3 regions of the Streptomyces sp. NPDC046931 genome follow, and region 1 is predicted to be linked to each of the others. Evidence: riboswitches for the same ligand, from Rfam matches in the RefSeq annotation. Region 1 holds a riboswitch; each other region holds the start of a gene.
What was found. A riboswitch is a leader RNA that binds a small molecule or an ion and turns the genes downstream of it on or off. The one in region 1 is predicted to bind cyclic di-AMP.

Region 1 (7,563 bases):
GTTCCCTCGAACGGGATCAGGAAGTTGACGGGCACCGAGTCGGGGTCCAGCTCACGCAGCGAGAAGACGACGTCCACCAGGTCCTCGTCGCTCTCGCCCATGCCTGCGATCAGCCCGGAGCAGGCCGAGAGCCCGGCGGCGTGCGCCTTGTGCACCGTGTCCACCCGGTCGGCGTAGGTGTGGGTGGTGGTGATGTCCCCGTAGGTCGCCTCCGAGGTGTTGAGGTTGTGGTTGTAGGCGTCGGCGCCCGCCGCGCGCAGCCGTTCGGCCTGGCCGTCGGAGAGCAGCCCGAGACAGGCGCACACCTCGACGCCGTCGTTCTGCTCCTTGATGGTCCTGATGGTGTCGGAGACCCGGTCCACGTCCCGGTCGGTGGGCCCGCGGCCGCTCGCCACCAGGCAGACCCGCTTGGCGCCGCCCGCGACGCCGGCCGCCGCGGCCTGCGACGCCTGATCCGGCTTGAGCCAGGTGTACTTGAGGATCTCGGCCTTCGAGCCGAGCCGCTGGGAGCAGTAGGAACAGTCCTCCGGGCACAGGCCGGACTTCAGGTTGACGAGATAGTTGAGTTTCACCCGTCGGCCGAACCAGTGGCGGCGCACCTTGCCGGCCGCGGCCACCACATCGAGCACGTCGTCGTCGGAAGTGGCGAGGACGGCCAGAGCTTCCTCGCGGGTCGGCATCTCGCGCCGCAGCCCCTTGTCCACCAGCGTGTTCAGCAGGTCCATGAGAGCCGATCCTGTCCTACGGGACCGCCCCGGGCCAAGGAGAGAATGCACAACAGACGACCTTCGTCGTGTGGGTATTGCCACATCCTGGGCGGCTGGTCGTCCCGCTAGTGTCTGTGCACTGCCTACAAATGCCCCGGAGGACCCATGGCGTTCGGCTGGATCGACGAACAGGCGCGGGCGCGCCGCCGAGCCGGACTCGTCCGCACACTGCGCCCCCGCCCCGCCGACTCGCCGCTCCTCGACCTCGCGGGCAACGACTACCTGGGCCTGTCGCGCCATCCGGAGGTCACCGAGGGCGCGGCAGGGGCGGCCCGGCTGTGGGGCGGTGGTGCGACCGGTTCCCGCCTCGTCTCCGGGACGACGGAACTCCACGGCGAGCTGGAGCGCGAGCTGGCCGACTTCTGCGGCTTCGAGGCGGCGCTCGTCCTCTCCTCCGGGTACGCGGCCAATCTCGCGGCGGTCACCGCGCTCGCCCCGCACGGCTCACTGATCGTCTCCGACGCGGGCAACCACGCCTCGCTCATCGACGGCTGCCGGCTCGCCCGCGGCACCACCCAGGTCGTGGCGCACGCCGATCCCGAGGCGGTCCGCAAGGCGCTCGACACCCACGGCGGCCCCGGCGTCGTGGTCTCCGACACGGTGTTCTCGGTGGACGGCGACGCGGCCCCGCTGGCCGGCCTGGCGGACGCCGCGAGGCAGTTCGGGGCCGGACTGATCGTCGACGACGCACACGGGCTCGGCGTGCTCGGGTCCGGCGGCCGGGGCGCCCCGCACGCGGCCGGTCTCGCGGGCGCCCCGGACCTGGTGGCGACGGTGACGCTGTCGAAGTCGCTCGGCAGTCAGGGCGGGGCCGTCCTCGGCCCGGCGCGGGTGATCGACCATCTGGTCAACGCGGCACGGACGTTCATCTTCGACACCGGGCTCGCCCCGGCGGCGGCGGGCGCGGCACTCGCGGCGCTGCGTCTGCTGCGCCGCGAGCCGGAACGTGCCCTGCGGGTCCGCGCCGTGGCGACGGCCTTGCACGCCCGCCTCACGGCCGAGGGCCATGAGGCGGTGCGCCCGGACGCCGCCGTGGTCTCCGTGCGGGCACCGTCTCCCGAACTGGCCGTGCGGTGGGCGGCGGACTGCCGGGCGGCGGGAGTCGCCGTCGGCTGCTTCCGTCCGCCGTCGGTGCCCGACGGCATCTCACGGCTGCGGCTGACCGCCCGTGCGGACCTCACCGACGAGCAGATCGAGCACGCCGTGCGTGTGATCGGCGCGACGCGACCGTAAGTCGGCGAAACGGCCGTGCCTCGCTCGTCGGACGCACGTGACGCGCCCGCAACCGTGAGAAGAAGTGCTCCGTCAGAGTGATGCGGAAATCGACTCGAAATTGACTCAAAGAAGTCCGAGTCGAGAGGAAATGATCAGCTCAGTCCTGCCAGAAACTCCTTCCAGACCTCGGGGGTGAAGAGCAGGGCCGGACCGGTGACGTTCTTGGAGTCGCGCACGGCCACCAGTCCCTGCCAGGGGCCGCCGCCCGGACGGGCGGTCTCGACGCAGTTGTTCATTCCCGTACTGCGGCTGCTGCGCAGCCAACGCACGCCGTCCAGGGACGTGCTGGCGGGGATGTGCCGAGGCGGTGCTGACATGGTGCCTCCTTACGCATCGCCGGCCAACGCGGCGATGTAATCCAACGAGTCCTCGGGCGAAAGGGCGTGGATCCGAAGGGAGTCGAAGGCCTCGCAGTAGGCCTGGAGGTCTTCTTTCCGTTCGAGGTAGAGGCTACTCGTCAAGTGGTCGAGAACGACCACATCCAGATCAGATCTGCTCGGGAATGAGAAGATAACGAAAGGGCCGGTGATGCCGATGTGTGCCCCGGCCGCGAAGGGCAGCACCTGGAGCCGCACATGGGGCATCCTGGCCGCTTCCAGGAGCCGGTCGAGCTGCCGCGCCATGGCCCCCGGGCCGCCGATCTCCCGGCGCAGCACGGCCTCGTCCAGGACGGCGCTCAGCCGCAGCGGCGGATCCGCGCGCAGCACCTCCTGACGGGCCAGCCGAACCTCCACCAGGGCGTCCAGCTTGTCGTCCTCCAGGGTGCCCACGGCGGCCCGGGTCACCGCCCGGGCGTACTCGGGTGTCTGGAGCAGCCCCGGCACCACCGAGGTCTCCAGTGTGCGCATCCCGCTCGCCTGCGACTCCAGGCTGATGAAATCGCGGTAGGCAGGCGGCAGCACACCCCGATAGGCGTGCCACCAGTTCTGCCGGCCGCCGCCGTCCTCGGAACCGGCCAGTACCAGCAGCAGTTCCCGCAGTTCCGGGTCGTCGACACCGTACGCGTCCAGCAGTAGGCGTACGTCCCCCGGCTTGACCCCGCTGGAGCCCGTCTCGATCCGGCTCACCTTCGACTGGTGCCAGCCGACGAGGGCGGCCGCCTCACCGCTGGTGAGCCCTGCCCCGGCGCGCAGGCCGCGCAATTCGGCGCCGAGTTTGCGGCGGCGCACCGCTGGTCCGTACTGCATGGCCGACTCCCTACGCACGGCGCGCGGCTTTCACGGCGACGGTAGAGGATGACCCAGAACGCGGCCCGAATACGGTCGGTCGTCGGAGAGTTCACCGCTTCGGGCGACAGATATATGCATATCTCGAGGGATCGCACCCGGGAGAGCCCTGGTGATGGCAGTCTGGCGCGCAGCACCAAGTCCGGGACCGTTCTCGAACCAATCCTCTCCGTGTCGGACTTCGGTCCCGTGGGAAAGGGACGACGTCGCCATGGCAGACCATCAGGAAGCATCCGTCACTCTGCCGAGCGATCCCGCCTCGGTCTTCGCAGCCCGAAAATACGTCTCGGACGTCCTGGTCGAATGGGGCCTGCCGAGCGACGCCGAAGTCGCCGACACGGTTCGCCTGATCGTGTCCGAACTGGCGACCAATGCCGTACAGCACACCTTCGGGCAGTCACCGACGTTCACGGTCGACATCGCGCTCGCCCGGGAGGAGTTACTGTGCATCGGCGTCACGGACAGCCATCCGCGCTTCCCCAAGCGGCTGCCCGCCGCCGTGCAGCAGGACAACGGGCGCGGCATGGTGATCGTCCGCTGGCTGACCGCCGAGTACGGCGGGAGCCTCAGCGTGCGGCCCACCCGGGAGGGTGGCAAGACGGTCGCGATCGAACTGCCGTGGACCGCACCGGCGCGGTCGGCCACGGCGGCGGGCCGGCAGGAGCCTTGAAGCGTCAGGAGCCTTGAACCGGCGGGCGGCGTCCGCCGGGGCCGGTGGGCTGGGCGGGTGTGTCCGGGCCGGGGGGCACGGCGTCAGCCCGGGTCGGCCGGCCGGGCGGTGTCTGTTCGGGTCGATCAGCAGAACCCCGCATACCTGGGATGGTGTCTGCCGGTGCCCATCCGGCGAAGCGGCGTCTTTCCGGGCCAGGCGGCCGGAGGAGGTGTTCGGGGTGTTGGGCGGGTCGGGGCCGGCGCGGCGACGCGGCGCAGACCCGAGTCGGTCGCACGGAGCGGGGTGTGGCCGGGTCGATCGGCAGGACGGTGCGTACACGGGCTGCGGCTGCCGGACATGGGACGCTACGGCTCGGTGCCGCGCCGGGCTGCCGGGCGGGGTGTGCCCCGGGCGTGGTGACGGTGGGTGTCAGACGTGCCGTGCCGCTCGTCCGAAGGCGCCGCGCAGCAGGGCACGGAAGGCGTCGGCCGCCGGTGCCGACTCGTCGGGGCGGTACGCGACCGAGATCGTACGGCGCAACGTGCCCGGCTCCAGCGGCCGTACGCCGAGCGGGCTCGCCGTGGTCCTCGCCACCCTCTCCGGCACCACGGCCACCCCGAGACCGGCGCTGACCGCCGGGCACGAGGAACACCCCGGGGCGCGGGACGCGGGGCGGCCGCTGCGGCAGGGTTTCGTGACCAACGCGCTGAACCCGAAGGCGTCCTTGACCTTCCTGAGCCTGCTGCCGCAGTTCGTGCCCGCGGGCAGCCCCGCGATGCCGCGGACGCTGGTGCTCGCCCTGATCGTCCTTGCGGTCTGCCTGGTGTGGTTCCCCACCGTCGCGCTGCTCGTGGACCGGCTGGGCCGGTGGCTGCGCCGCCCGGGGACGTCGCGGGCCCTGGAGGCGATCACCGGGGGCGCGCTGACCGGACTGGGTCTGCTGCTGGTTCTCGAGCCCGTCGCGAACTGAGGAGCGTGCGCCGCACCAGCAGCGGCAGGATGTGCCACAGGCCCACGCACACCAGGAGCGTCGCCACGGCGGCGGTGATGCCGGCGGTACGGCCGAGGGACACGTCCACCACCAGCAGGACCGCGCCGGTGAACGCCAGCGACAGCACCACCGTCCCGGTCCCGGCGAAACGGGACGAGATCCGTACGATGACGGGTTTGGCGTTCCGCTGGAAGAGCATCCGGTGCAATGCGGCCGGTGCCGTGAACAGGGCCGCGGCCACCACGGACAGCAGCAGGGTGACGACGTAGATGATGCGCTGACCCATGTCGAGGGACGGAAAGCGCTGGGTGAACGCAAGGGTCAGCAGGAACGCGAAGAGGATCTGCACCCCGGTCTGGGTGACGCGAAGTTCCTGCAGCAGCTCGGCGAAGTTGCGGTCGGCGCGCTCCAGCGGTGTCTCGTCCCGTGCCTGCGGGGGTGGTCGGTCGGCCATGGTGAACTAGTAACCGCTGATGTTCTCTTCACGCCCCCGAGGGGTGACGGCGCACCGACGCCGTCACCCCCGCCCTCCGGGTCAGCTCACCCGGCCGTACCAGACGCTCTTCGTCCAGATCTTCTCGAGCCGCACGACGGAACCGGTTTTGGGGGAGTGCCAGATCTTTCCCTTCCCGGCGTAGATGCCGACGTGGTAGACGTTCCGACCCGAGTGGAAGAACACCAGGTCGCCCGCCTTGCGGTGGGAGGCGGAGATGTGGTGCGTCTTGTTGTACTGAGCCGCTGCCGTACGGGGCAGGGGCTTGCCCGCCTTCTTGTACGCGTAGAGCGTGAGCCCGGAGCAGTCGAAGCGACGCGGCCCGGCGGCCCCCCACTTGTAGGGAGCCCCCTTCTTGGAGGCCGCGATCTGGAGCGCCTTCGTCGCCGGAGACGCGGCGGACGCGTCTGAGGCGACGCCGGGAACCACGATGCTGCCGCCGACGGCGGCGAGGGTGAGGGCCGAGGCCGTGCCGGCCCGGGTCAGCAGCGACGGGACACGATTGAGCGCAGTCATGCGCAACCCTTCGTCAGCCGCCTGTGAAGGATGACCTGTCGGATTCGGGCTGGCGAAGTAGCCCGGCCGCTTGCGCGGCTTCACCCCAAGGACCGTCCGGATCTCTCCGGTGGCCCGCCTTGCTGGGTCCTCCACTCCTGCCGATCCACTCCTGTCGACCGGTCATCCGGGCGGCGGCAGGATTCGGCGTCCGCCCGGACCGCCCCGCCGCGGTGGCGGGGGCTTGTCGTCAGGAAGGGATCTTCACTCAGGCGTGTCGGAAAATCACAATGGAATCGGGGGTTTGTGGCATTACTCACCACTCACCCGTTCGGCTGGACACCCTTGTGTTCGGGGGCCGTTGGAGGGAACGACGAGCCTCGGACCTGCGACGGAGCGCCTCCTTGCCCCTGGGCGGCAGGCGCTTTGACCGGCTGTTCCGGGCTCCCGGCCGGAGCGGGGTCTACGCCGACCAGGGGTACGCCATTTGGTCCGTTTCAACACGGGTCCAGGCGCACCGACGACCGCGCGGGCCGTCTGCGGGGGGTGACCGGACCGTGGTCAACTCCACACCCGGGGCCCGCCGGTCACTGCCTGTCAGTCCGGTCCCGGTGGCACCGCGATCCGGGCCGTGCGGCGCTCGCCGTCGAGGACGCGCAGGGCCCGGGCCAGCGTGGTGCCGTGCAGTTCGTGCTCCCCGCGCTGGTGCATGACCGTCAGCGCGTCGCGCAGGGCCACCGCCTTGGCCGCCAGGGCCTGGGCGGCGCGCAGTCCGCGGTAGGTGTCCCCGGAGTGCACCGGGTTGATGCGTCCGAGCAGATCGACGACGTCGAGGTATCGGTCGATCAGCTCGGCCTCGGCCCGGGTCAGCGCGGGCAGCGGGGGCAGTTCGGGCGGCAGCATCGGCGGCTCACCTCGCGTCGGACGCGGCGCGCGACGCCTTGCGACTGGGGATGATGCCGTCGATCAGTCCATACTCCACCGCGGCGGGCGCGTCGAGGATCGTGTCCCGCTCGATGTCGGCGGCGATCCGCTCGGGGCTCTGGCCCGTGTGGCGCACCAGCATCTCCTCCAGCCGCCCCCGGACGCGTGTCAGTTCCTCGGCCTGGATCGCCAGATCACTGGCCTGTCCGTGAACGGGTTCCGGCAGGGATGGCTGGTGGATCAGCACGCGTGCTCCGGGCAGTGCGTATCGCTTGCCCGGTGTGCCCCCCGCCAGCAGCACGGCGGCCGCGGACGCCGCCTGGCCGAGGCAGACCGTCTCCACGTCACAGCCGACGTACTGCATCGTGTCGTAGACGGCGGTCATCGCGCTGAACGAGCCACCCGGGGAGTTGATGTACAGCGAGATGTCGCGGTCCGGATCCAGGTACTCGAGATGCATGAACTGCGCCATCACATCGTTCGCCGACGTGTCGTCGACCGGCGTCCCCAGGAACACGATCCGCTCGTCCAGCAGTTTCGCGTAGGGATCGAGGGTCCGGTGCCCGTAGCCGGTCCGCTCGGTGAACTCGGGCAGCACATGACGGGCGGACGGTCGGTTCATGGCACGGCCTCCTCGGAATCGCTCTCCTGTTAAAAATGTACAGGACGTACATTACCTGGAGGGGTGCTGCACGCTGAGAGCGAAAAGGGCGGGTCGCAGGTCCGCGTGATCTTCGCCC
Region 2 (7,563 bases), on a different contig from region 1:
CAGCTGCTGCAGCAGGGGCTCGCGGACGAGCTGCACCTCGTGCTCGCTCCGCTGGTCGTGGGACAGCCCGACGCCCCGCGGCTGTTCGGGCCGGGGGCCTACCCGCCGGGACGGATGCGGCTGCTGGAGACACGACCGGTCGGGGATGTCGTGCTGATGCGCTACGTACCCACCGCGCCCGGTACCGGCCGGTCGGCCACCGCCGCGGACCGGCGATGGCTGGAGACGGCGTGCGAGCTGGCGGGGCAGTGCCCGCCGTCCCGGACGGCCTTCAGCGTGGGGGCGGTGATCGTCGCGGCCGACGGCACGGAGCTGGCGCGGGCGCACTCCCGGGAGGGCGGGGACCCGGTGGTGCACGCGGAGGAGGCGGCGCTGGCCAAGCTGGACCCGGCGGATCGGCGACTGGCCACCGCCACGGTGTACAGCAGCCTGGAGCCCTGCGCCCGCCGCGCGTCCCGGCCGGCGCCGTGCGCCCGGCTGATCCTCGACGCCGGGGTACGACGGGTGGTCACGGCCTGGCGTGAACCGGACACGTTCGTGGCGGCGGCGGACGGGAACGCGCTGCTGACGGCGGAGGGCGCGGATGTGGTGCTGCTGCCCGGGTACGAGGAGCTGGCCAAGGCGCCGAACACCCATCTGCTGTCCCCGCCCGAAGGCCGCTGACGGCCGAAAAAAGCTGTCAAGCGCCGTGGACGTAAACCTGTGCGCTGCCTATCCCGCGCATGGCGTACACTGGAATCACCGACGCGGGGTGGAGCAGCTCGGTAGCTCGCTGGGCTCATAACCCAGAGGTCGCAGGTTCAAATCCTGTCCCCGCTACTGATGGCCGAGGGCCGGAGTCCGAAAGGGTTCCGGCCCTCGGTGTTTTCTCGTGCCCGCCACCCGTCCGTGTTCCCGGGCGTGTACGCCGGTCGGCCCACAGCGGTCGCCCCCCGCCCGTCCTCCGGGAAGCCTGGACGGGTGGTGCAGCGAGGTAGCGCGTGGCGGATCGAGGAGCCGTGCGACAAGGAGGACGGCGGGCCAGGGCCCGGAAGACCGTACGGCGGGACAGGCGTCCCGTACGACCAGACCATCGGCGGCCCCGCCGTCACCTCTCACCCGGAGAAGGACGTCCGGCCCGGTGACCGCTCCGCCGATGACCCCGATGACCCTCATGACTCCCATAGCCCCCATGACCCTCATGACTGGCCCGGGGACGCCCGGCCTTCGGGGATCGGGCCCGGGGACGCCCGGCCGCCGAGTACCGGCCCGGTGGAGAGCCGCCGGAGTTCGTATGTGCGGGCGCTGCTGCGGGCCCTGCCCGCGCTGCTCATCCTCCTCGGCGTCTGCTGCGGCCGGCTGACCCCGTCGGTCTTCCCGGCCGTCCCCCTGTTCACCGCCGCGCCGCTCGTGGCCGCGCCCCTGCACTCGCTGCGCGGCACCGTGGTCACGGGCGCCGCGGCCCTGGCCGCCGTCCTGGCGGTCCACCTCGGACTCGCCGTACCGGGGCCGTCCGGCGAGGTCACCGAGGCGGTCACCACCGCCGCAGCGGCCGTCCCCGCCGTCCTGATCAACGTGCTCGTACGCCGCAACGACGCCCGCCTCGCCTCCGCCCGCCGGATCGCCGAGGCCGCGCAGCGCGCCGTACTGCCCGAGCCCGCCGCCCGGATCGGGGGCCTGCTGATCGCCGCCCGGTACGACGCGGCGCAGGCCGACGCCTCCATCGGTGGCGACCTGTACGCCGTGCAGGACTCCCCGCACGGAGTACGTCTCGTGGTCGGGGACGTGCGGGGCAAGGGGACGGGTGCCGTGGCCGCGGTCGCCGTCGTCATCGGCGCCTTCCGGGAGGCGGCCGAGCAGGAGGCGTCCCTGGAGGCCGTCGCCCAGCGCCTGGAGCGTGCGCTGTCGCGTGAGGGCGTCCGCCGGGAGGGCCCCGACGCCCACGAGGGGTTCACCACCGCCGTCCTGGCGGAGATCCCGCACGAGGAAGGCGCCGTCCGCATCGTCAACCGCGGCCACCCCGCCCCCCTGCTCCTGCTCCCGGACGGCACCCTGCGCGAACTGGAGGCGCGCGAGCCGGGGCTGCCGCTCGGGATGGGCGACCTCGCCCTCTGGCCCGACCGCGCGGAGGAGTGGGACTTTCCGCCCGGTTCGACGCTGTTCTTCTACACGGACGGCGTCTCGGAGGCCCGGGACGCGCGCGGCGAGTTCTACGACCCCGCCGATCGCCTCGCCGGGCGGGTCCTGCCCACTCCGGGCGCGGTGCTGGCCGCCGTCACGGAGGACGTCGCCCGCCACACCGGCGGCCAGGCCACGGACGACATGGCGCTGCTGGCCGTGCGCCGCCGGTCCGAGCGCTCATGAAGACCTTGGAGGACCAAAAGCCGTGGGGCGCCCGGACCTTGTCACGGTGGGTGAACGGGCGAACCCCCTCCGCATAACAACTGACACACCATCAGTATGGGTGGGGCGGGTGAGGCAGGGTCAAGTCGCCCGTTTTTCACCGTTCGTGTCGTGAAAGTCCTGGCCAAGAGCGTTAATGATCTGTCCGAACGGCTTGGAATCCGGTGCCCGGGTCTATTAACGTTCGATAACGCAGCGCGGTCGTCCCAGCCGTCACCCGAGGCGGCTCCGTGCGCGTGTGCCGAATCCCGCAAGGGAACCGGGGAACCACCAACTTGGGGTGAATCGGGCGGATGCCGCCGTGTCAAAACGGTCGGTATACGCGCGTAGGAGACCTTCCCCTCCGAACCCGTCAGCTAACCCGGTAGGCGAAACGGAAGGAAAGGAGTGCGCCCACGTGGCGTCCAACCGGCCTGCCGAGAGTACCTCGTTCGCCCCTGGCGGCACGCAGACGATCGGCTTTGCGTCCCGCACCGACGAGGGCCCCTGGGAGGAGTGGAACCCCACCGAGGATTCCGTCCGCCCCGTCCGCGGTCGGCACCGCGTCACCAAGCAGCGCGGCGGCGGGCTCGCCCGCAGCTCCACCGTTCTCGGCGTCGGCGTGATGGCCGCGGTCGGCGCGGGCGGCATGGCCACCGCGCAGACCGGGAAGCCGCCGGTGTCCATATCCCTGCCCGACCTCTCCTCGGTCACCGACTCGGCCAAGTCGCTCATCGGCGAGGACACCAGCGCTCCCAAGGGCTCCGCCACCCCCCTGAGCACCGCGGGTGTCAGCACCGCCGACGCCGCCGCGGGCACCGAGGACGCGGGCGAGGTGCTGCGCGCCCGGATCATGCGGCAGGCCGAGTCCCAGCAGGACCGGATGGCCGCAGCGGCCGCACAGGCCGCCGAGGACGCCGCCGCGAAGAAGGCCGCCGCCGCGGCGGCCAAGGCGCAGGACGCCGCCCGGGCCAAGGCCGCCGCCGAGAAGAAGGCGGCGGAGGCGGAGGCCAGGAAGAAGGCCGAGGCCGCGCGCCTGGCGGAGCTCGCCAAGCAGTACGCGCTGCCCACCTCCTCGTACACCCTGACCTCGCGCTTCGGTGACGCCGGCGCCATGTGGTCCTCCGGCTACCACACGGGTCTCGACTTCGCCGCCCCCACGGGCACGCTCATCAAGGCCATCCACAGCGGCACCATCACGCAGGCCGGCTGGGCGGGTTCGTACGGCTATCGCACGGTCCTGACCCTCGACGACGGCACCGAGCTGTGGTTCTGCCACCAGTCGTCGATCAGCGTCACCGTCGGCCAGAAGGTGTCCACGGGCGATGTCATCGGCCGCGTGGGCGCCACCGGCAACGTCACCGGGCCGCACCTGCACCTGGAGGTCCACCCGGGCGGGGGCAGCGGGATCGACCCGATGGCGTGGCTCCAGGGCAAGGGCCTCAACCCCTGACGCCTGGGTCCATGACCCCGGCGCCCGTTCCCTCCTCCTGCCCCGCCCTTTCCCGGACCCGCCACTCCTCTCCTGAGCCCCGGCGGTCCTGACGACATCCCCCCGACGTCAGGGCTGCCGGTCAGGTGAGCGGAACAGGCACGCGGAACGGCCCACGGGCGGAACAGGCACACGGAACGGCCCACGGGCGGAATAGACGCTTCCGGTACGGGCGTTGAGACGGGCATGACGTCTCTTCTCAAGCTCGGCTCCTCGGATCTCGAGGTCTTCCCCCTCTCCCTCGGCGGCAATGTCTTCGGCTGGACCGCCGACGAGACGCAGTCCTTCGCCGTGCTCGACGCCTATGTGGCCGCCGGCGGCAACTTCGTCGACACTGCCGACGTCTACTCGGCGTGGGGCCCCGGCAACAAGGGCGGCGAGTCCGAGACCGTCATCGGCAAGTGGCTGGCGGCCCGCTCCAACCGCTCCGACGTGATCATCGCGACCAAGGTCAGCCAGCACCCCGAGTACCGGGGGCTGGGCGCCGCCAACATCAAGGCGGCGGCCGACGCGTCCCTGCGCCGCCTGGGCACCGATTGCATCGACCTCTACTACACGCACTTCGACCAGCCGGAGGTGCCGGTCGAGGAGATCATCGGCGCGCTCGACGACCTGGTGAAGGCGGGCAAGGTGCGCGCCATCGGCGCCTCCAACATCTCCGCCGAGCGCCTCCAGGCGTCGCTCGACTTCTCCGACCGCGAGAACCTGGCCCGGTATGTAGCGCTCCAGCCGCACTACAACCTGGTCTCCCGCGACACCTACGAGGGCCCGTTGCAGGACGTGGCCGTCCGGGCGGGCCTGGCGGCCGTTCCCTACTACGCGCTCGCCTCCGGCTTCCTCACAGGCAAGTACCGGCCGGGCACCACCGTGGACTCGGCACGGGCGCAGGGGGCGGGCAAGCACCTGGAGACCGAGCGCGGCCGACGCGTGCTCGGGGCCCTCGACAAGGTCGCGCGGGCACGGGGCGCGGAGATCGCGACGGTCGCGCTGGCGTGGCTTGCGGCCCAGCCGACGGTCCTGGCCCCGATCGCCTCCGCCCGCACGGTGGAACAGCTGCCCGCGCTGCTGGCGGTGGCGGACCTGACCCTCACGGAGGAGGACCTGGCCAAGCTGACTGAGGCGTCGGCGTAGCGCGCGGTAGCGACCGTCCGCGACGGCGGAGCCGGCGGCGCCGCACCGCCCGCGACCCTACGAGCGGTAGGGGTTGTATGCGGGATACGGCGACGTCGGCCCGTACGGCGCCGGGTGCCACGGGCCGTACCCGTACCCGGGGCCGTACCCGTACCCGGGGCCTTGCCCGTACCCGGGGCCTTGCCCGTACCCGGGGCCGGGCCAGACCGGTGGGTGCACCGGCGCCGTCGTCCGCGCGGCGTGCGCCAGCGCCGGTCGCGCCACTGCCCGCCGCGCCCACAGCGCGGAGAGCAGCTCCCTCTCCCGCACGACGAAGTCGGCCCCCGCCCGGCCGCGGTGCCCCCGGTGCCGCAGGAACGCCAGGGAGGTCGCGTACGCCTGGTACTCCGCCACCGAGCGCGCCGCCGCCTTCCCGGAGTGCTGCCGCGCGTACTGCCGGGCCAGCCGCCGCGCCCGCATGGAGCCGAGGACGAACGGCTCCACGGGCCCCAGCCATCCGGTGGCCGCGTACGCGGGCAGCTCCTCCCTTACCGTCCTCAGCTCCCGCTGCCGCGTCCAGATCACCAGCCAGGTCAGCAGCGCGAACGCGGGCGCCATGAAGGACGCGTACACCGCGAAGAACCCGTACTCGCCGAACGACGACGACCCGTTCCACATGGAGTGCATGCCCATGGCGAGCAGCAGACCGCCCAGGGGCATCAGGACGCGCAGTGCGGGCCGGCGTTCGGCGTTCAGCGCCGCGATACCGAAGCCGATGCCGGTGAGCACGGTGAACAGCGGATGCGCGAAGGGCGCCATCACCACCCGGACGAAGAAGGTCGCGGCCGTCACGGAGGCGAGCCCGCGCCCACCGCTGATCTGGTCCGTGCCGAAGGCCGTGCCCAGATAGAGGACGTTCTCGGTGAAGGCGAAGCCGGTGGCGGTGACCCCGGCTATCACGACCCCGTCCACGATCCCGGTGAAGTCCCGTCTGCGGAACAGGAATACCAGCAGCAGGGCCGCCGCCTTGGCGGACTCCTCGACGATCGGCGCTATGAGGGTCGCGCCGAGTGTGTCGGCGCTGTTCGGGTCCGCGGTCGCGGTCGCTATCCATCGGGTCGCGAAGCTGTTCGCGACGATGGCGATGAGCGCGGCCGCGCACGCCCCCCATGCGAAGGCGAAGATCATGTTCCGCCAGGGCCCGGGTTCCACCCGGTCCAGCCAGCGGAACGCGGCGACCAGCAACGGCACGGGCAGCACTGCGAGTCCCAGCCCTACCAGGAATCCCTCGGTGCCGGTCTGCTGCCGCACGAGGGCGAGGATGACGAGTCCGGAGAGAGCGAGGAGCGTGATCGGCGCGCCGTAGCGCACCCACCGACGCTGCCACCAGTGCGGGTGCCGGTTCTGGCCCGCGTTGCCGTCGGGATGCGTCGGATACGGGGGACAGATGGCCACGGCATCGACCCTAACGAGACAGGGGCGTCGCCCGCGACGGTACCCGGCGGGCTCGCGGGGCGCTCAGTCGCCGGCGGAGGACTGGTCCCGGTGCGGTACGCGCCGGAACAGCAGGTCGTTCACCACATGCCCCTTGTCCAGCCCCTGGCCCTCGAAACGGGTCAGGGGACGGAATTCGGGCCGTGGCGCATAGCCGCCGCCGGGCCGGGTGTTCTCGAAGTCGGGGTGCGCGGTGAGCACCTCGAGCATCTGCTCGGCGTACGGCTCCCAGTCCGTCGCGCAGTGCACCAGCGCGCCCGGCTTGAGGCGGGCGGCGGCGAGCGTGAGGAACTCGGGCTGGATCAGGCGCCGCTTGTGGTGGCGCTTCTTCGGCCACGGGTCGGGGAAGTAGACGCGCAGCCCGTCGAGCGCGTCGGGCGGGAGCATCTCGCGGAGCAGAATGATCGCGTCGCCGTTCGCGACCCGGATGTTGGTCAGCCCGTTCCGCTCGGCGAGGCCCAGCAGATTGCCCTGACCGGGGGTGTGCACGTCGACGGCGAGGATGTTGGTGTCCGGGTCGTCGGCGGCCATCCGCGCGGTGGCCTCGCCCATGCCGAAGCCGATCTCGAGCACCACGGGGCGCGTGTTCCCGAACAGCTCGGTGAGATCGACGGTCCGCTGCCCGTCGATGTCCAGTCCCCACTGGGGCCACAGCCGTTGCAGGGCGTCCGCCTGCCCGGCCGTGACCCGGCTGCGCCGCGGCTGGAAACTCCGGATCCGCCGCTCGAAGTGGGACCCGGCGGGATCGGCCCTCGGCCCGTCGGGGAAGCGGGGCTCTCCCTTGGCCCGGCTGTGGCGCGGGGAGGCACCGTGGATACGCGGGGGCCGGCCGGCGGGGGCGCCCGCGGGCTCTTGGGGGGCGAAATCGAGAGAGTCAGACACAGTGGCATCAATTTTAGGGGGAGGACGACCGTGACCGGCCGGCCCGGCCCGTCGTACGGCATCGCGACGGCAGCCCGACGGCACCCGGCATGGCGACGGCGGTCGGGAGCCGGGTCCGCGGGCGGCTCACGCCCGGGCCAGTACCGCCAGCGCCCTGCGTGCGACCTCCCGCCCGATCGGCAGCGAGGCGGTGGCGGCGGGCGACGGCGCGTTCAGTACGTGCA
Region 3 (7,563 bases), on a different contig from region 1:
CGGTCGCCCAGCTGGAGGGCCGGGTGAAGGAGGTGCGCACGGCCCAGCGCTCGGCCACCCCGGACGACACCCGGTACCAGCAGACGCTCGCCCGGACCAGCAGCCTCACCCGCGACACGCTCCACAGCATGGTCCTCGACCGGGTCCTGGACCGCGCGGCCGAGGACGCGGGCGTGTCCGTCACCCGCCGGGACGTCGGCCGGCTGCGGGCCGGCCTCGAGCAGCAGGCGGGCGGCGCGACGGCGCTGAAGGCGGTGTGGCTGGACCAGTACGGGGTGGCTCCCCGGCGCATCGACGACAACCTCCGCACGGAGGTCGAGGCGCAGAAGCTGGCCGCCGCGCTCGGCGCCGACATGAACACGGCCGACGGCAAGGCCACGTTCTGGAAGGCGATGGCGCAGGCGTCCGAGGAACTGAACATCGACCTGAACCCGCGCTACGGCACCTGGGACGTGCAGAAGAGCAGCCGGGCGGACACGAAGACACCCTGGGTCAAGGAGGTCACGACGGCCGGGGAGCGGCAGGCGGCGTAGCAGGGGCGCGGCACCGGCGTTCGGGAGGGCCGTCCACCCGCCTGTGGAAGACTTCCGGGCGCGTGGGCGCCGTGGGTTACGTTCGAAGGGTGAACGCAACCAGCTTCGAAGGCGCCCCCGACCAGGGCCGGGACGCGGAGACATCCGCCGGCCCCGGCCGGGTCGTCCTGCTCACCACCAGCCACCGGGTCGCGCCCGGCCTGCTGTCCTGGCCCGCGTGGCAGGCGCTGCGCGACGCCGACCGGGTCCTGTGCGCGGACGGCGCGCACCCGCAGCTGCCGTATCTGCGCGAGGCGGGCATCACCGTCGAGGAGGGCGCCCCGACCGCGCAGCAGCTGGTCGACGCGTGTGCCGGCGGCCGCACGGTGGTGGTCGTCGCGACCGGCGAGGGCGAGCCGCACCTCACCGACGGCCTGGCCCGCCTGGCGGGCTCGGGGCGGGTGCGGATGCCGGAGCTGGAGCTGCTCCCCGCGTCGTACGACCTTCCGGGCTCCCGCCTCCTCGACCTGGTGCAGGTCATGGACCGTATCCGCGCCGAGTGCCCCTGGTCCTCGCGGCAGACCCACCAGGGCCTCGCCAAGTACGGCATCGAGGAGGCGTACGAGCTGGTCGAGGCGATCGAGGCGGGCGACCGGGAGGAACTGCGCGAGGAGCTGGGCGACGTCCTGCTCCAGGTCGTCTTCCACGCCCGGATCGCCGAGGAGGACCCGGAGGCCCCCTTCTCCATCGACGACGTGGCGGGCGGCATCGTCGCCAAGCTGATCCACCGCCACCCGCACGTCTTCGGCGACGAGACCGCGACGACGCCGGAGGAGGTCAAGGAGCACTGGCTGCGCACCAAGGCGATCGAGAAGCAGCGCACGTCGGTGACGGAGGGCGTCCCCCTGGGGCAGCCGGGCCTGGCTCTGGCGGCGAAGCTGTCGTCCCGTGTGCGCTCGGCCGGCCTCGAGGTGCCGCTGCCGCAGGGCGAGGGCATCGGCTACGAACTGCTGGCGCTGGCCGCGCACGCGGAGGCGGAGGGTGTGGACCCGGAGGCGGCCCTGAGAGCCGCCGCCCGCGCCTACCGCGACGCGGTACGGGCCGCCGAGGGGCTCGGCCCGGTGAGCGGGGAGCCCGGGACGGACGCCGAGGGACTCGGGACCCACGCCGAGGGGCTCGGGACGGACTGAGGCAGCTGCTCCGGGACCTGGCGGGGCGGGACGGGGCGGGCGTGGATACCGTCGAGGAGTGACCGACCAGCACCAGCCCGCCTGCCCCTCTTCCACCTCCGCTCCCGAACTCTTCACCTGGGAGTTCGCCGCCGATCCCTACCCCGCTTACGCCTGGCTCCGCGAGCACGCCCCCGTGCACCGGACGCGGCTGCCGAGCGGTGTGGAGGCCTGGCTGGTCACCCGGTACGCCGACGCCAAGGAGGCCCTCGCCGACCAGCGGCTCAGCAAGAATCCGGCGCATCACGACGAGCCCGCGCACGCCAAGGGGAAGACCGGCATCCCCGGCGAGCGCAAGGCCGAGCTGATGACGCACCTGCTCAACATCGACCCGCCGGACCACACCCGGCTGCGCCGGCTGGTCTCCAAGGCGTTCACTCCGCGCCGCGTCGCCGAGTTCGCGCCTCGCGTGCAGGAGCTGGCCGATCAGCTCATCGACCGGTTCGCGGACCGCGGCTGTGCCGATCTCATTCACGAGTTCGCCTTCCCGCTCCCCATCTACGCGATCTGCGACATGCTCGGAGTCCCCCGTGAGGACCAGGACGACTTCCGGGACTGGGCGGGCATGATGATCCGGCACCAGGGAGGCCCCCGGGGCGGGGTCGCACGGTCCGTGAAGAAGATGCGCGGGTACCTCGCCGACCTCATCCACCGCAAGCGCGAGGCTCTGCCCGACGCCCCCGGACCCGGCGAGGACCTCATCTCCGGCCTCATCCGCGCCTCCGACCACGGTGAGCACCTCACCGAGAACGAGGCCGCCGCCATGGCCTTCATCCTGCTCTTCGCCGGGTTCGAGACCACCGTCAACCTCATCGGCAACGGTACGTACGCCCTTCTCACCCACCCCGGGCAGCGGGCCCGCCTCCAGACCTCGCTCGCCCGCGGCGAGAGGGATCTCCTCGCCACCGGCGTCGAGGAACTCCTGCGCTACGACGGCCCGGTGGAGCTGGCCACCTGGCGGTTCGCCACCCGGCCGCTCACCATCGGCGGGCAGGACATCGCCCCCGGCGACCCCGTGCTCGTGGTGCTCGCCTCCGCGGACCGGGATCCGGAGCGGTTCGCCGACCCCGGGGTCCTCGACCTCGCCCGCCGCGACAACCAGCACCTCGGTTACGGCCACGGCATCCACTACTGCCTCGGCGCCCCCCTCGCCCGGCTGGAGGGACAGACCGCCCTCGCCACACTCCTCACCCGTCTCCCCGACCTGCGACTCGCGGTGGATTCTGCCGATCTGCGCTGGCGCGGAGGGCTCATCATGCGCGGATTGCGCACGCTTCCTGTGGAGTTCACACCAGTTCCGGAGAAAGATCACCGACATAGCGCCCGCGGGGCGAAGTGAGGTGGCGGACACGCCGACGGTCACAGGAAGGTGACATTTTCTCAACTCCGTGATCTTCACGTGATCTGCGCTGCATTAACTTGTGACAAGTGATCGTCTGGTTATACGTTCACGCAGCAGCACGGCGGTACGCCACGGCCGCCGCGTTGGTCACTGCTGTCGTGTGAAAGGCAACCGCATGCTCTCCGGGAACGGTCGTCACCGTCGCCCTCGCCAGGCTCCTGCACTCCTCGTCGCGGCGGGGGTGACCGGATCAGCGATCGCCATCCCGCTCCTCGGCGCCACCGGTGCGAGTGCGGCCAGCGGCACGACCTGGGACCGGGTCGCGGAATGCGAGAGCGGCGGGACCTGGAGCGCCGACACCGGCAACGGCCGCTACGGCGGACTCCAGTTGACACAGGAGGACTGGGACAGGTACGGCGGTCTCGACTACGCCCAGCGCCCCGACCAGGCCAGCCGCTCGCAGCAGATCGCCGTCGCCGAGAAGATCCTCGAAGACCGGGGTGTCTCCATCTGGAGCACCTGCGGACTGGTCTCCGGCCTGAGCAAGGACTCGGCTGCCGCGGACGTCGACACGGGCCTGGCCGGCGACTCCTCCGGCGGCGGCTCCTTCTCGTCCTCGTACTCCGGCATGGGTGACGGACTGTCCCAGTCATCCAACTGGTCCCAGCAGTCCCATTCATCGAAGTCCTCCGGGCCGTCCGCCTCGGCTCCGTCGTCGCCCTCTTCGCCGTCTTCCTCCTCCGCGTCCCCGTCGTCGCCCTCATCCCCGTCCTCCACACCGTCCTCCTCGTCTCCCTCCTCTCCCTGGTCCTCCTCCTCGTCCTCGCCCTCGACATCGGCCACCGACCCCACCGAGAGCGGCACCGATGGCGGATCGGGGAGTCTGCTCGGCGCGCTCACGGCCACGACGAAGCGCGACGGTGCGGACAAGCCCGGGCAGAGCGGCGCGCCTTCGGATGCGGACGAGGCCTCGGGTGCCGGCCGTCACCGGGGTGACAGTGCCGACGAGAGCGCCGCGGACGGCCGTACCGGCGACACGGCCGGCCGTCACGCCTCCCGTGGTGCCACCGCCGCGCGGGACACCGTCGACGACTCGTACACCGTGCGCCCCGGGGACAATCTGTCGGCGATCGCCGACTCCCTTGACGTCAAAGGTGGATGGGCCGCCCTCTATGACGCGAACAAGAAGACGGTCGGCGCCGATCCCGACCTCATCGTTCCCGGTCAGAGCCTTGCGCTCGCGGACGAGTCGTCCGGGGACGATTCCTGAACTCGCCTCTGACCGGCGGCACTTCGCGCCCTGCTTCGCGCTGAATGTCCGGTTTGGCGAGAGTGAGACATGAGTCTCATAAGCCCTGATCGTCTTTGAAATTGGGGCGATCGAATGCTTACGGTCGTGATCGCTCGCCACAGCGGGCCCCGACGGTCGCAACGCCGAATCCTGCCAGCGGCCGTACGGGAACAGTCGTCGCGTCAAGCGCCGTAGGCAGGAGCGGGGGACCCAAGGTAGGTGCCGCACCCGGGAGTTGACCGGGCGGCTAGGGGTGGAGCCGCGCGCCGAGAGGTGCGCGGCCGGGCAACTCAACCGGCCCGAACCCGACAGCTCACCTCGCAGGCGTCGGTGAGGGGATCGAACCATGCTGTGTTCCGGTAAGGGTAAGCACCGCCGCCCGTCCAAGGCCGTCCGCGCCATTGCACTCGCCGGTGTCACCGGCGCCGCCGTCGCCGCCCCGCTGATGGCGGCCGGCAACGCCTCCGCCGCAACCGCCTCCCAGTGGGACGCCGTCGCCCGGTGCGAGTCCGGCGGCAACTGGTCCATCAACACCGGCAACGGCTTCTACGGCGGTCTGCAGTTCACCAACTCGACCTGGGCCGCGTACGGCGGCACCGCCTACGCCCCGCGGGCAGACCTGGCCTCCGAGGGACAGCAGATCGCCGTCGCCGAGAAGGTCCTCGCGGGCCAGGGCAAGGGCGCCTGGCCGGTCTGCGGCACGGGTCTGTCCAGCACCCCCTACAGCGGTGCCGCGGCCTCCACCGGCAACTCGAGCGGCGCCGGCAGCTCCGCGAAGAGCACCACCACCCGCTCCACCGAGCACCAGACAGCCAACCGCTCCGCGCAGCGCCCGGCCCCTCGTAAGACCGTCACCACCCCGACCGGCAAGAAGGTCGAGAAGGGCGACGGCGAGTACAAGGTCGTCAAGGGCGACACCCTCAGCTCGATCGCCGAGCGGCACCACGTCCAGGGCGGCTGGGAGAAGCTGTTCCAGCTGAACAAGGACATCATCGAGGATGCCGACATCATCTACCCGGGCCAGCAGCTGCACCTGAAGTGACAGCCGGCCGGTCCCTGACGGCTGTCCGTCGGCCGGCCCCCAGTGCCTTCACCAGCGCGGCCCCCGGAGCGGGGGCCGCGTGAGGACCGCCCCCGTTCCCACGGGCTCCCCGCTCCGGTGCGTGTTCCCCCGTACGCGCCGGAGCGGGGCTTTTTGCTTCCGCGCCCCCTCTTGGCCCCCCGCCTTTGTTCCGTACTGGAACAATGGGTACCGTCACCCTGTCCACGGGACGGTCGGTCGGCTGGCCGCCGCCCCGGGGCGGTTAGGCTCTAGGCGCAAGGCACACCAGCCCCGCACCAACAGCGTCACATCCACGAAGGAGATGCTCGTGCCGTCCATCGACGTCGTCGTAGCCCGGGAAATCCTGGACTCCCGAGGCAACCCCACGGTCGAGGTCGAGGTCGGCCTCGACGACGGCAGCACGGGTCGTGCCGCCGTTCCCTCCGGCGCCTCCACCGGCGCCTTCGAGGCCATCGAGCTCCGTGACGGAGACCCGAACCGCTACCAGGGCAAGGGTGTCGAGAAGGCCGTCCTCGCGGTCATCGAGCAGATCGGCCCGGAGCTGGTCGGCTACGACGCCACCGAGCAGCGCCTGATCGACCAGGCCATGTTCGACCTGGACGCGACCGACAACAAGGGCTCCCTCGGCGCCAACGCCATCCTGGGCGTCTCCCTCGCCGTCGCCCACGCCGCCTCCGAGGCCAGCGACCTCCCGCTCTTCCGCTACCTGGGCGGCCCGAACGCGCACCTGCTGCCGGTGCCGATGATGAACATCCTGAACGGCGGCTCGCACGCCGACTCCAATGTGGACATCCAGGAGTTCATGATCGCCCCGATCGGCGCGGAGTCCTTCTCCGAGGCCCTGCGCTGGGGCACCGAGGTCTACCACACGCTGAAGAAGGTGCTGAAGGGCAAGGGCCTGTCCACCGGCCTCGGCGACGAGGGCGGCTTCGCCCCGAACCTCGGTTCCAACCGTGAGGCCCTCGACCTCATCCTCGAGGCGATCAAGCAGGCCGGGTACGTCCCCGGCGAGCAGATCGCCCTCGCGCTCGACGTCGCCGCCTCCGAGTTCTACAAGGACGGCAAGTACCTCTTCGAGGGCAAGGAGCGCTCCGCCGCCGAGATGACGGAGTACTACGAGGAGCTCGTCGCGGCCTACCCGCTCGTCTCCATCGAGGACCCGCTGTTCGAGGACGACTGGGCCGGCTGGAAGGTCATCACCGACAAGCTCGGCGACAAGGTCCAGCTGGTCGGCGACGACCTGTTCGTCACCAACCCCGAGCGCCTCGCCCGCGGCATCGAGGAGGGCGCCGCCAACGCCCTGCTGGTCAAGGTCAACCAGATCGGCTCGCTGACCGAGACCCTGGACGCCGTCGAGCTGGCCCAGCGCAACGGCTTCAAGTGCATGATGTCCCACCGCTCCGGCGAGACCGAGGACGTCACCATCGCCGACCTGGCCGTCGCCACCAACTGCGGCCAGATCAAGACCGGAGCCCCGGCCCGCTCCGAGCGCGTCGCCAAGTACAACCAGCTGCTGCGCATCGAGGAGATCCTGGACGACGCCGCGGTGTACGCCGGCCGCAGCGCCTTCCCGCGCTTCAAGGGCTGAGCGGCCAGGGCCGCGCCCGAGCCAGTCGTCCGTACGTCCCCGTACGCGGTCCCGTACCGTGTGCGGGGACGTACGCACGTGTGAAGGGGAGGCGGGAGACATGGCCGTGAAGGACCGTGACCGGTTCTCCACCGCGACCAGGCTGCGGCTGCTCGGAGAGCAGACGGCGGCCCGGGTGTACCGCTCCCAGACCAGACGCCAGGCCCGCCGCTCCCGGCTCACGGGCCGGGCCGCCCTGCTCGCGCTCGTCCTGTGCTCGCTGGTCGTGGCGCTCGCGTACCCGATACGGCAGTACGTCTCCCAGCGCGCCGAGATCGCCGACATGGAGCGGCAGCGGCAGGAGGCCCGCAACCGGGTCGAGCAACTGCGCGACCTCAAGGCGCGCTGGCAGGACGACGCGTACGCGCAGCAGCAGATCCGGAAGCGGCTGCACTATGTGATGCCGGGGGAGACCGGGTACACCGTGGTCGACCCGGACCCGGCCAGGCAGTCCCGTGTGCACCGGACGGCCCTCGCGCGCCCCTGGTACGCGGGCGTC

Region 2: another riboswitch for cyclic di-AMP. It lies ahead of ABZ876_RS04125 (M23 family metallopeptidase); the one in region 1 lies ahead of ABZ876_RS24780 (C40 family peptidase).
Region 3: another riboswitch for cyclic di-AMP. It lies ahead of ABZ876_RS10180 (transglycosylase family protein); the one in region 1 lies ahead of ABZ876_RS24780 (C40 family peptidase).

The regions. Positions count from the first base shown of each region.
Region 1 covers NZ_JBEYWX010000015.1:103,701-111,263, forward strand. The annotation lists gene bioB (biotin synthase BioB) at 1-725, opposite strand, end outside; gene ABZ876_RS24745 (8-amino-7-oxononanoate synthase) at 873-2,000, shown strand; gene ABZ876_RS24750 (DUF397 domain-containing protein) at 2,135-2,359, opposite strand; gene ABZ876_RS24755 (helix-turn-helix transcriptional regulator) at 2,369-3,229, opposite strand; gene ABZ876_RS24760 (ATP-binding protein) at 3,480-3,938, shown strand; partial or broken gene ABZ876_RS24765 (LysR substrate-binding domain-containing protein) at 4,350-4,553, opposite strand; partial or broken gene ABZ876_RS24770 (LysE family transporter) at 4,591-4,890, shown strand; gene ABZ876_RS24775 (DUF6328 family protein) at 4,829-5,365, opposite strand; gene ABZ876_RS24780 (C40 family peptidase) at 5,447-5,920, opposite strand; cyclic di-AMP (ydaO/yuaA leader) riboswitch at 5,924-6,119, opposite strand; gene ABZ876_RS24785 (hypothetical protein) at 6,497-6,802, opposite strand; gene ABZ876_RS24790 (ATP-dependent Clp protease proteolytic subunit) at 6,810-7,445, opposite strand.
Region 2 covers NZ_JBEYWX010000002.1:12,442-20,004, reverse strand. The annotation lists gene ABZ876_RS04140 (dihydrofolate reductase family protein) at 1-663, shown strand, start outside; tRNA gene ABZ876_RS04135 (tRNA-Met) at 746-819, shown strand; gene ABZ876_RS04130 (PP2C family protein-serine/threonine phosphatase) at 1,213-2,343, shown strand; cyclic di-AMP (ydaO/yuaA leader) riboswitch at 2,612-2,768, shown strand; gene ABZ876_RS04125 (M23 family metallopeptidase) at 2,780-3,814, shown strand; gene ABZ876_RS04120 (aldo/keto reductase) at 4,040-4,984, shown strand; gene ABZ876_RS04115 (PrsW family intramembrane metalloprotease) at 5,042-6,418, opposite strand; gene trmB (tRNA (guanosine(46)-N7)-methyltransferase TrmB) at 6,482-7,273, opposite strand; gene lhgO (L-2-hydroxyglutarate oxidase) at 7,466-7,563, opposite strand, start outside.
Region 3 covers NZ_JBEYWX010000004.1:93,506-101,068, reverse strand. The annotation lists gene ABZ876_RS10200 (SurA N-terminal domain-containing protein) at 1-533, shown strand, start outside; gene ABZ876_RS10195 (nucleoside triphosphate pyrophosphohydrolase) at 623-1,702, shown strand; gene ABZ876_RS10190 (cytochrome P450) at 1,761-3,080, shown strand; gene ABZ876_RS10185 (transglycosylase family protein) at 3,259-4,353, shown strand; cyclic di-AMP (ydaO/yuaA leader) riboswitch at 4,552-4,716, shown strand; gene ABZ876_RS10180 (transglycosylase family protein) at 4,721-5,416, shown strand; gene eno (phosphopyruvate hydratase) at 5,739-7,025, shown strand; gene ABZ876_RS10170 (septum formation initiator family protein) at 7,126-7,563, shown strand, end outside.